One region of the Paenibacillus sp. FSL R5-0744 genome, then DNA from elsewhere that is predicted to be linked to it. Evidence: predicted binding sites of a transcription regulator. Region 1 holds the regulator's gene; the other holds the start of a gene.
The links. The regulator LexA, encoded in region 1, represses DNA repair genes until DNA is damaged. The targets are predictions, from matches to a motif close to CGAACATATGTTCG.
Positions count from the first base shown of each region.

Region 1 (6,214 bases):
TTGTAATAGGGGTGATTGGATCACAGGGGAATGATAGTGAACCTACAGTATCAAAATCAGAACCAGCAGTGGCAAAGGTAGATGATACTGCAGCAACAGAGAAACCGGTCGAAAAGGAAAAGCCTACCAGCAAGCCTACTGAAGAGCCAAAGGAAACGATGATAACTGAAGTTGGACAAACCATCACAACTAAGAATTTTAAGCTTACAGTTGAATCTCTGGAAAAGCCTAAGGGAAATGATTATGTACAACCATCAGAGGGTAATGAGTTTGTAGAAATCGGAATTATACTTGAGAATATTTCCAGTAAAGATTATATGGTAAGCTCTATGCTAATGTTCAATGCATACCAAGACAGCTTCTCCATAAATGAAGATCTCTTGGCTCATACTTTGGATAGTCAAGTAGGAACAATGGACGGCGCTTTAGCTGCAGGAAAGAAAATTCGTGGCAAACTAGCTTACCAGCTTCCTAAGGATTGGAAAGAACTTGAAATCAATACTGATTTTACGGTTTTAAGTTTTAGTTCTGATGGAGAAATCAAAATCGTTCTTCAAAATAAATAGGATATTTCACATACAAGAGTCTCGCCAAAGCTGGCGGGGCTTTTTTTATTATTAAATCTGATAATCTGCATTTACATAAAGTACCAAACCGATTATATTGAAAGAAAAGCGTAATGGATGAGGGGTGTTATATTTGGCGAAGATTTTTAATGAAAATACAGTTTCATTTAAACAAAAGTTATCTCCGATCCCTGAGTTTGCTTGGCATACGAGTGAGAGGTTAGCTGAGATCGCTAATTCTAAACATCTTGTCTTCGACATAAGATCGCTTGATCCAGATAAGTATTCCTTTCCTTATCATTTTCATAGAAACGCTGAAGAAGTATTTGTGATTTTGACGGGAAAAGCGATGTTAAGAACTCCCGAGGGTTTTAGTGAGGTTTCTGAAGGGGATGTACTATTTTTTGAAATGGGACCTGAAGGAGCACATCAGCTTTATAATCATACGGATGCCCCTTGCAAGTATCTTGATCTCCGAACGAACCAGGGCATAGATGTTTGCGAATATCCGGACTCAGGTAAAATCAACATTCTCCCTTATCAAGAAATCTATCAGGCGGATCAACAAGCGGACTATTATAAAGGAGAAGAGCAGGTAAGGGAGAAATGGAACGGAATGGAGGATCACACTTGATTCAAGATCGATGGTTCACAGTCACGAAAATTGATCCAATTACTTATGCAATCAGTGAATATGGACATTGGGAAAAGGTGCACTCTTTTTTGTTGTTAGGGAAAGAACAAGCGGTGTTGATTGATACGGGATTAGGCATCGATAATATAAAAAGAATAACGGATCAGTTAACGGATTTACCTATCGCTGTCATCACTACGCATGTGCATGCAGACCACATAGGCAGTCATGGACAATTTGAGACGATCTATGTTCATAAAGAGGATGAGGATTGGCTGATTAATGGAATACGAGGTTTGTCCCTTGCCCAGATCAGAAAAGATATGAGCCGAGATATTACTCTTCCTGTTCCTGAGACGTTTGATCCTAATACGTATACACCTTATCAAGGGAAACCAACAGCTCTATTGCGAGAGGGAGAAGTGCTTGATTTAGGCGGGCGTAGATTAGAAATTTACCACACGCCGGGTCATTCGCCAGGTCATATTAGCATCTTTGATCATACCAACGGGTATCTGTTTACAGGGGATTTGTTGTATGATGTTACGCCAATTTATGCTTTTTATCCCTCTACTAGTCCGGCAGATTTAGTGGCTTCTTTAGAAAAGATTGCGCAAATTCCAAATGTATCTCAAGTATTCGGCTCTCATAATACGTTGGGTCTAGATCCAGCTATTTTGCAAGAGGTTATGAAGGCAGTTCGTGAATTACGTGAACGGGATCTTGTTGCTCATGGTACGGGCATTCATCAATTTAACGGATTTAGTGTGCAATTTTAAAATGAATGTTGGATGCAGCGAAAACGGCCCCCCAAAAGGACCGTTTTTTTGTCTTTCCTTAAGGTTTTCAAAATTTCTAATTGGGAAAGGTAAAGTGAAGTAATAATAGGCGGAAGGGGGGCATTCATTCGGATACGATCGACCTGAAGAACGCATGTAATTGTTGGACTTGGGAGTAAGCTTCTTTGTACTGATTATCGGATTGTTGAATGGGTAGTAAGCCTGGCAAGAAGGAAATACTATACACAGGTATTTCATTGCTGTTCATGTATATTTTAAGCGTAAGTTCCTCGATAACATCAGCCTCTTCGTCACCGCTATTAACCACATTAATATCCGCACTTGAAGCAGTTGATTTGCTGTTTTGTTGTCGTTTAGATACTTTTGAAAGGGTTAGTGCGTTAACAACAATCTCTGATCCCATTATATTGTCGAACGAGTATAGCTTTGCTATTGCCTTTTTGCTTGTTTTCGGATTGCTGGTACCTATTGCTATTTTTTTATAAGGTTCATTAAGGGCGATCAAGTGCGATTGATTGGGCGGAATGAATGTTTTGGTGAATATAATATTAAAAGATGAGGTTGCGTTTAACAGCTTAGAAAGTTCAGAAGAAGTAGATAGTTTTTTTAATTCTATAATAACGGCACTTAGAATTAAGATTCCTCCTACAATGGCAAACATATACATCAAGAAAATCAGCATGTAATCACACCTCCAAAGATCTCAGTAGAGCAAGATTTATTGCTTATTGAAAGATATGCCTGAATTCTCTCTACTAGTATCTGTTAAGAGCGAAAATCGTGGGAATTTAGGAAACGACTACTGATTAGAAAAAGAGAAAGCACCCAGAGATCTGCCGATTTTGCGAGCTGAGTGCAAAATTGGGGCAACTGCTGGAGTGCTTTGTTGAGAGCTTTTTAAAATAAATATGTCAAAATCATAAGAAATTGAAGGCTGTGATTTGATCGGTATAAACAATTAGCTGTTTGTATTCGATCGGAGATTCATAGTGAGTATAGGGTCTTACAGAAACATCATTAAGGACTACAAAGTTATAGCTGAAATTTTTATCGGGATGTTCCGCACCTAAATAAGATATGTATTCATCTACAATGACATCATCCATTAGAGATTTTAAGTCAAAAACATCCTCTTTATTGGAGGTGGAAGGGGAGATGGTCCCTTGAATACTGCCGAATGAGGTGAGTAAATTTACTTTTTTTCCACTCGCTTGATCGTTATTTAACAATAAGCCAGAGAGTTTAACAAGTGCATCGACTTTAAAATCGACGAGGGTTCTAATTTTTGAGTTGTTCAAAACGAGACACTTCCTTTCAATTTGAAATCCTGTTAACATTATTCGACATATAACCACATAATTCCTATTAGGTCATCAAAAATACATAAATACAAACACGCCCCCTCCATTGAACCATGAGTGAGGCGTGTTTATCTATAGAGCTAGATTTAATTCCTGATCGTTACTCGTGTTCCAATAGGAACAATCGCAGCTAGTGCTAACACATCTTTATTGTACATACGAATACAACCGTGGGATACTTCGTGCCCTATGGATGAGGGATCATTATTTCCATGTATCCCATAGTGAGGCTTAGATAGACCCATCCAAAAGACCCCAAATGGACCACCTGGATCGGGTTGTTTGTTAATGATTGTGAATTCACCGAGTGGTGATTGAGTTAACATTTTACCGATTCCGACTGGGAAGCCCCTGATCACAATGTCGTTATCAAGAAGATAAAGCATACGCTGCGTCAGATCAACTATAATCCGGTAATTTGGCATTGTGCAACACTCCTTTCTAATTAAGATATGAGGAGGATGCCTAAACGGTTATTCATTAAAAATGGTCATTTTAGCCTATGAGAACAAATGTTCTGCAATTGATGAATGGAGTTTGATAACAATAAAAAAGCTGTTCTGCATTTGCAGAACAGCTTTTTTTAAAAAATAAAAGAAAGTATATATTATACGATATACCCTATCCTTATACTTCTCGTAGAAACGGATACCGTCCTAAAGGACGGTATCCGTTTTCGCTTGGTAGGAGTGCATACTTAGTGGATATCTCGAAATAATCCGATAACTCTGCCGAGAATGGTCACGCGATTAAGGCGAAGAGGCTCGTACGCCGGATTCTCCGGCTGAAGACGTATATGATCACGTTCTTTATAAAAAGTCTTAACGGTTGCTTCATCTTCTTCGGTCATAGCTACAACGATATCTCCGTTATCAGCCGTTTGTTGTTGACGAACAATAACATAGTCGCCATTCATAATCCCAGCTTCGACCATACTGTCACCTTGAACCGATAACATAAATACTTTGTTATCTCCAACATAGTGAGTTGGAAGCGGGAAGTAGTCTTCAATATTCTCAGTAGCAGTGATAGGAACCCCGGCGGTAACCTTACCTACGACAGGAATGCGAGCGACGGTTTGCGCGAAATGATGGACATTCTCGGAATCCTCTTGGCCAAGCAATTCTATCGCACGAGGCTTCGTTGGATCTCGACGGATAAGTCCCTTCTTCTCTAGCCGATCTAAATGACCGTGAACTGTGGAGCTGGAAGCAAGACCAACAGCTTCTCCAATCTCCCGGACGGAAGGAGGATAACCCTTGCTGCGGACTTCGCTACGTATAAATTCCAGGATCGCCAGCTGGCGACTTGAAATCTTTGACATTGGAATCAACCCCATATAGTAATGTTTGGGAAAATTATAACATAGAACTACCGTTCGCACAAACATAAGTTCTAACTATTATAAATATTAATTCGAAAGAGTTAATAAATGGTAGTCTTGTATTGATTGCGTTTCCTTCATCTAAACGATAAGAGTGATTCTTTATATGAAGAATATGGTAAATAGTAACCTCTGAAAAAAAGAGAACAATTGTTCTAAAATAGTATTGAACAAAACACATGTTCGTGTTATTATAATTTCAAAAGTAAGAACAAGTGTTTGGAGGATGATATTCATGTTAAAATACAGTACATACCGCAGCATCTACGATAAAGCCCCAGTGGTTGAATCTTTAGGACATAATCCTATTACCCGTTATTCAGCTCAGATTAAAGAAATTACAGAGCTTTTGCTTGAAGGCTTGATGCGTTTGTTCCGAAGAGATTTTGTTATTAAACTGACATTGATCATTGTGCTCGTACTATCAGGACTTACAGTAGTAGGTAATGTATTTGCAGGATCTACTACTTTAATGAAGGATGAGAAGCGCGTAGTGGTTGAACGTGGAGATACACTTTGGAGTATTGCTCTTGAGAATAAACCTTCTGATATGAAAACGGCTGTATATATAGAAGGAATTAAAAAATCCAATGGCATTAAAGGTAGTCAGATTAATGCTGGAGATATTCTCACTTTACCTATTTATTAATATTCTAAGAACATAATAAGAGGACATGAAGAGCTTGCAGGGAGTAAACCTTGACAAGCTCTTTTTCTCATGGCAGAGTTAGAATTAATTTATAAGGGGAGGGAAAGTTTTGAATATTGATGAGTTGGTCGCGCGTATTAACGAATTGGCACGCAAACAGAAGAGCGTAGGCCTTAATCAAGAGGAAACGGCGGAACGCGCCAAGCTTCGTGAAATTTATTTGGGGAATATTCGCAATAACTTCCGAGCACAATTGAATACGATTGAATTGGTCGATAATGATGAGCATGAACAAGGTAACAAGGGGCGTAAGCATTAACACCCTGTTCCTTTTCATAGATATTACTGGATGACTAGGGGGAACGCATATGGCCCGTTCTTGGGAAAGAATGGTTCAACGCAACACGCAGCAAATTAATAAGCAAAGAAAGAAACAGGGGAAGGAAACGATTTACGCATCTAAATCTAAATCTCCTGGTAAGAACAGCGAAACCTTTAAAGGCCGTAACATTGCATTTCCAGTAGTGTTATTAGTGCTTGGTACTATGTTTTGGATGATTGGTTCAGTGGACCAAGCCAAAGGTAATGGTATGCTTATGAACTGGCTAGGAGTCGTTTTGTACTACTTACTAGCGGCACTTCTGTTCTTCCGACGTCCGTACTTGAAGGTAGAGAATGCTAGACTATCTACTATAAAATTCAACCGCGAACGTTATCTGCCAGCTTCTGATATTGAGAAAATCATCCTTTCGCGTGGAGCTGTTGTAATTAAGCATAAAGGCAAACGCACGAAATGGATTTTTACCAGACTTATGAATCG
Region 1 is NZ_CP150228.1:3,805,256-3,811,469, reverse strand. Features, by position in the region: gene MKY19_RS16690 (DUF4352 domain-containing protein) at 1-566, shown strand, start outside; gene MKY19_RS16685 (cupin domain-containing protein) at 700-1,200, shown strand; gene MKY19_RS16680 (MBL fold metallo-hydrolase) at 1,173-1,979, shown strand; gene MKY19_RS16675 (hypothetical protein) at 2,104-2,682, opposite strand; gene MKY19_RS16670 (hypothetical protein) at 2,918-3,298, opposite strand; gene MKY19_RS16665 (L,D-transpeptidase) at 3,448-3,786, opposite strand; gene lexA (transcriptional repressor LexA) at 4,059-4,685, opposite strand; gene MKY19_RS16655 (LysM peptidoglycan-binding domain-containing protein) at 4,981-5,394, shown strand; gene MKY19_RS16650 (DUF896 domain-containing protein) at 5,504-5,713, shown strand; gene MKY19_RS16645 (hypothetical protein) at 5,763-6,214, shown strand, end outside.

Region 2 (6,214 bases), 1.5 Mb from region 1:
AGTACACCTCGTGCAGCTTGAGGTCTTTTTGACTCGATTTATAGTCAATCACCCGCAGAAGAATTCCATTCTCTCCTCGGGCCATGTCTACACGGTCAATCCGTCCAACAACCTCTATCACACAGCCATTCGGCAGCGTAATTCTTAAAGGAGGCAACTCCTTATCCGGTCCAAAATCCAGCTCCAGCCCTACCGGCTCAAAGCTGCCTCGGCGGGCATGCTCGCCCAGAATTACAGAAGCACGTCCAACAATATTTTTCAGCTTGCGTGAGATGTATCCGTAACGTTTAGAGCTCATCAGAATTTCACCCTGCAGCATCGGCGATAAACGTTCTACCGTCTCACTTGCCTCACGCCGACATTCCTCTGGAGACAAGCTTCCCCAGCCGCGGCCCTCTTCTTTCAGTCTTACCGCCATGTCACTTAATGCAGCATGGAACAGTTGTCCAATATCAGGTGCTTGCAGCTTATATAGCTGGCGTTCCTTCAGTCTAAGTCCGTAAGATGCAAAATGGGAGAAGGAACAAGCAACAAACTTCTCCATCCGGGACACACTGCCTCGCAGTGTCGATCCACCGTACAATCTAAGGCTTGTTCCACGTTTTAGCTTCGTTCCCACGTTACGGTAGAACAATGAACTGAGCAGACGTTTCAATTCGAGACTACGAATATCATCAGCAGCGAACCAGTTATACACATCCCACCATAATTCAGGTATCTCCGTCCCCTGGCGCCACTGGCGTAGCTGCATAATCAATGCACGAAGACTCTGTTCTGGATGACCAATGTAACCGAGGTGAATGGAATCTCTGACTTCTTCTGGTAGTCCTACAGGTGGAAGTGCTGCCAAGCTGTGCTCATGAACCCTTGGGAACATTCTATGCAAATGACGGATTACCTCAGAGGGAAGAAGCGCCTTGCCCTCATCATCAGCAGTGGCGTAGCTAATCCAGAGCTTTCGACTTCCTGTCGTTAGCGCATTATAGATCAAAAACCGCTCGTCCAGCAGCTTACGAGAAGCACCAGGAGCAAGCTCCATACCGGCGTTCTCAAGCACAGAGCGTTCGCCTTCCGAGAGAATTCCATCTTCCTTAAACTGCGCAGGCACAACACCTTCATTAAATCCAAGCAAAAAAGCGTATTTAACTCCCGTTGGTCGAGTCCGATCCATGTTACCAACCAGTACTTGATCGAGCGCGGGAGGAACAAGTCCCATCTTAAGCTCAGCAAGTCCTGTCTCTAGGACTCCGGTGAACACATCAAATTCAAGTCTCTCGTTGCCCATCATCTCGACGATCTGATCTAGCAGATCAAGCACTGCACCCCAAAGCTGACTATGTTCTCTAGCCTTCTCGGGTTGCCCCTTCTCCATAGCACCGACACTAAGTTTCTCCAGCTTTCGGGCAACATCCGTCTCATCAAGCAGCCTGTACACTGCGGTACATAGTTCAAGGCCGCTTCTACTCTTCTGTATCCGTTTCTCAAAAGCAAATAGAGGTCCCGTTATACTAGCACGGCATCGCTCCATTGTAGCAAGCAGTTCTTCATCCATCTGTCTGCCGCCTTCCAGCGACAAGCTAGGAATCCCTTTCCATGAACGGCCATCCGTCCAGCGATACCCTTGAATCCCACAAGCCAGCACATAATTCTCTAAGGCGTCCATATCCTCACGCGTAATACTACCGTCCAGCGGTAGCAAAAGCTCTGTCTTTACACAGCGGAATACATCCTCGAAGCGCCAGCGTCGACGCACCACATCCAATGCGGAGCGTACAAACTCTACCAATGGATGGTGCAGCTCATTTACCTTCTGGTCCAGAAAAAAAGGTACTCCGTAATCTTGGAACAACGGTTTAATCAGTTGCTCGTAATCTCCAATATTACGCATCAATACGGCCATTTCACCATATTTTGCACCTTCATCTCGCGCCAGTCTGATCATTTCACGCAGTGCTCCCTCAACCTCTGCTCTATGAGAAACTGCTGCGCCTATAGATATCGCTTCATTTGCCAGTTCATCTGCACCCATCCAGACCTTTCGGCGGTCATATCCCCTTTCGAGATGAGCAAGAACAGGACTTTCTTCAAAACGCGGAAGAACCGCTGGCTCCAGAAGCTCGTCCCACACATCAATGCCCAGCTCTTCAGCTATTCCACGCAGTTTAATGTAAGTAACCGCAGTTGGGTGAAACAATTCAAGCTCATTCAACTGATCTCCATAGGGATACGAACGATCAAGTGTAAGGGACACGGTCAGCTTCGATGCTTGCTGCATCAATTCTCGAAGCACTACGAATTCCTGCGGGGTAAAGCCGTGGAACCCATCTACCCAAATCTCCGACCCGCGAATGTAAGAGGAATCAGGAATATGCTCAGCTAGTTCCGCTAAACGATCCTCTTCGTCGATATAGAGGCGTGACATTTCCTTCTCTAAATCGCTGAATACCAGCTGTAAATCATCCAGCTTCCCTTCAAGAATAGGACTTCTTGCAATAGCGCCTCGCATTGCGGATAACTGCTCCTCTAAATCAGAGGAAGCCAAGCAGCAACGCTTCATCTCCGTATGCAGTTGATTCAACCGTTCGACAAAACCCGGTCTGTCGGCAGAGGCACCGAATAATTTCAGTTCCTCTTTACGGCGACTGATGATTTTGTAAATCAACATCTTTTTACCCTCTTCACTGATCGGCAGACTAGCGCTGCCTCCAGTTTCCTGTTTCACTCGATAGGCAAGCCGAGAAAAGCTCAGTGTCTGCGCCCGAATGCTTCCCTTCACATTCCCTACGGTCAAAAGCCCCCGTTCTGCTCCAAAGGAACCTTGTTCAGGTACAAGAATAATGATCGGCGCGCCAAGAGGCTCCTTCTCTAATGAAGAAGAAATAGACTCCCATATTTTTGTTGTCTTGCCACTACCAGAGCGGCCTAGTAAAAAGGTTACCGACATAAATGATAGACTCCTTCCGTAGCGGAGAAAATGTATATGAAACAAGGTGAAATACTCACCGTTTGATAATGTTCAAATGAAAAAGTTCAGTCGTTCCTCGTCCCCTCAGTATAACATAGCTGCACAAATCAGAACATGCGTTTGCTAGTATTTTCTAATGATTTACAATAACAATCTTGTAAATCCCGATTTCAACTTTTTTCAGAACATAGCAAAAAATCCGTAAAAGGAATCCTTGTTTAAAGATTCCTTTTACGGATCAACATCCATTGTCTATATGAACAGCCAGCTTATTTCTTACTCCGCACTTCAAAAATCGCAAACTTCAGATAGTGTCCTTCGTTAACGCCTAGAATCTGCGGATGGTCTTTGCCTGCGGCACGCCATTCCACAAGTCTCAATACTTTACCTGCATCTTTAGCTGCGTCGGCAATCGTCTCAAGGAATAGATCCGGCTGCATGTGGTACGAACAACTTGCAGTAACCAAATATCCGCCTTCGTTCACCAGCTTCATGCCGTGTAGATTGATATCCTTGTAACCACGGCAAGCACCTGCTACTGCACTTTTGGTTTTCGCAAACGCTGGAGGGTCTAGGATAACTACATCCCAAGTTTTACCTCCACCTGCTGTCATCGGCTTGGAGGTATCCGTTTTGGTTGTTTTGCCTCCGGATTTAGCATTTGTAGACGCTGCTGTTGATTCCGTTCCGCTTGCAATCGTCGCGCGCTCCGAACGTTCCTCCAGACCTTTTACCTGATTGCGCAGGTAGGCAAAAGCATCATCCACTACAAATTCCACTCGATCACTAAAACCATTCAGCTCCACATTGACTTTGGCACTCTCTATGGCATGAGCGGAAACGTCAAGGCAGGTTACTTTTTTCGCACCATACTTGCAAGCATGCAGAGTGAAGCTGCCTGTGTGCGAGAAACATTCCAGCACTGTAGCACCATCCCAATAAGGGAAGGTTACATGTTTACCACTCTTGTTTACCGGCAAAGTTTGTAACGAGCCATCTTCTGCTTCGATTTCTTGCAGCGTAATGCCACTTCGTCCACCCCAGCCCTTCATGAGTGGGGCAATAGATGCTCTATTCTCACGCTGATCAAAGAAGTAGCCTGTCTTTTGGCCCTCTTCGATATCTACTACCAGCTTAAGGCCATTCTCACTTACGGTAACATGACGTGGGCATTCCCCGTACAGCACACCTGTAGTTTGCTCCATCCCTTCCAGTTCGCGCACGCTAACATCACTGCGTTCATAAATACCACGCGGTGCCATAACCTGTACAAGTGCTTCAACAATCTCTGTACGGCGCTTGTCCATTCCGAGTGTAAGGAGTTGTACAACCAGAATATCCCCGAACCGATCCACAATAAGCCCTGGCAAAAAGTCCGCCTCACCATAAACCAAACGATATGCATCTGCCCCAGGGAGGAAACGTTCTCTATGGTGCAGACAATTCGTAAACCGTTCTACGAAAAAAGCTGTATCCATGATCGCCAGTGGTCCCTGCGATACAATTCTCACCCGGATTTGCGATGCTGGATTGTAATAGCCCACGGCCAAAAACCGGCCTTGATGATTTAGGACATCTACTAATCCCCCTTCTTCTGGGTTTCCTTCAACTGATGCAACTTCACCTGCGTAGACCCATGGATGGCCCTGTTCTAATCTTTTTTTGCGATTGCGTTCTAAAATAACCGATGCCAATGACTTCAACTCCCTGTTTTTCTAAAAATGATTTTATACATGTCCTACTTGTTACTTTCATATATTGGTGTACAACCCTCGTCCAAAGGAGTATGCCCTATGTTCCGTGAACTGCTTTTCCCTATCATATATGGTCTTATTATCTTTCTGGCTGGCATGAAGCTAATGGAAACAGCCTTGTCCAAGCTCGCAGGCCCTCTGATGACTAGAAGCCTTAATAAGGCTACCTCTACACCAATCAAAGGAATGATTGCCAGTAGCTTGCTGTCGGCCCTGCTTCAGAGCAGCACGGCTGTAACCGTGTTGACGATCGGTATGGTGAATGCCGGCCTGCTCACCTATGCTCGTACACTAGGCATTATCTTAGGTAGCAACATCGGCACTACTTTGACCACAGAACTGATCGGACTTCAGATCAATTCCATGGCCTCCCCATTGCTGGCTGCCTCGCTGAGTCTGTGGGCAGCTGCGGTTATAGCAGGCGAGTTACCACATACGTCACGGGCGGTAGCACTGTGCCGGAAAATATCAGAGCCGCTGCAATTCATCAGCCTGGCTGTATCAGGATTCGCCCTAGTCTTATGGGGAATCGCAGTCATGCAATCCATCGGCGGAACTCTTCAAGAGAGTGGCCTATTCCTCTGGTTCCTGAATCATGCCGCCACAAGTGCCCTATGGGGACTCGCCGCAGGTGCCTGCTTAACTGCCCTGTTACATAGCAGCGCAGCAGTTATAGCCATGGCCATGGGCATTGCTGCCTCGGGTGCCATGCCACCAGAGCTCGGCATAGCCATCGTGCTCGGTGCCAACGTCGGTACCTGCGTCACGGCAGTCATCGCTTCCATCGGCGGCTCGTCTTCTGGCGTCTTTGTCGCTTGGTCGCATGTTGTCCTCAATGTAAGCGGTGCGCTACTGTTCCTACCTCTTATTGGGCCCCTACAAGCAACTGCTGCATGGATTGGCGGAGGAGCCGCCTCACAAATCGCCCATGCACAGACTATTTTTAACGTAGTATGCTCGCTAATCGCACTGCCATTATGTTACCTGCCTGTATGGTCAAGACTGGAGAAACGTCTTCAATCGTAACAATATACTGTAACGCCTGATCCCAAACTTTCCACAACTGTACTATTATACTTCAATCGAAAATATTATAAAACCGCGATCCATCGTAAAAAGTGATTACCGTCGAAGATATTGCGATCAGAGCGAATATGATTAAAGCAATATAGTCATTTCTTGAGAACGGACGACTGCTGTACCAAGTCCGTTTTCTATTAGTTCCGAAGCCACGTAACTCCATAGCCGTACTAATATTCTCAATTCGCTCAATGCTAGTCAGAATCAAGGGCATTAGAATCGAAATGATATTTTTAAGCCGCTTAGGCAGCTTTTCTTTTCGAGAGATGTCTATTCCCCGTGCCTGAGCAGAGAACGATATATTCTCATAATCTCTTTGGATATCCGGAATGTACCGCAACGCAAGCGATACAGAATACGCAATTTTATAATTCACACCAATCCGGTTTAAAGACGCTGCGAACTCACTAGGATT
Region 2 is NZ_CP150228.1:5,286,675-5,292,888, forward strand. Features, by position in the region: gene addB (helicase-exonuclease AddAB subunit AddB) at 1-2,944, opposite strand, end outside; gene MKY19_RS23415 (class I SAM-dependent rRNA methyltransferase) at 3,235-4,659, opposite strand; gene MKY19_RS23420 (Na/Pi symporter) at 4,759-5,745, shown strand; gene MKY19_RS23425 (energy-coupling factor transporter transmembrane component T) at 5,798-6,214, opposite strand, start outside.
Region 2: a site for LexA is predicted at 3,075-3,088, ahead of addB (helicase-exonuclease AddAB subunit AddB). Genes of this name have one in related genera too.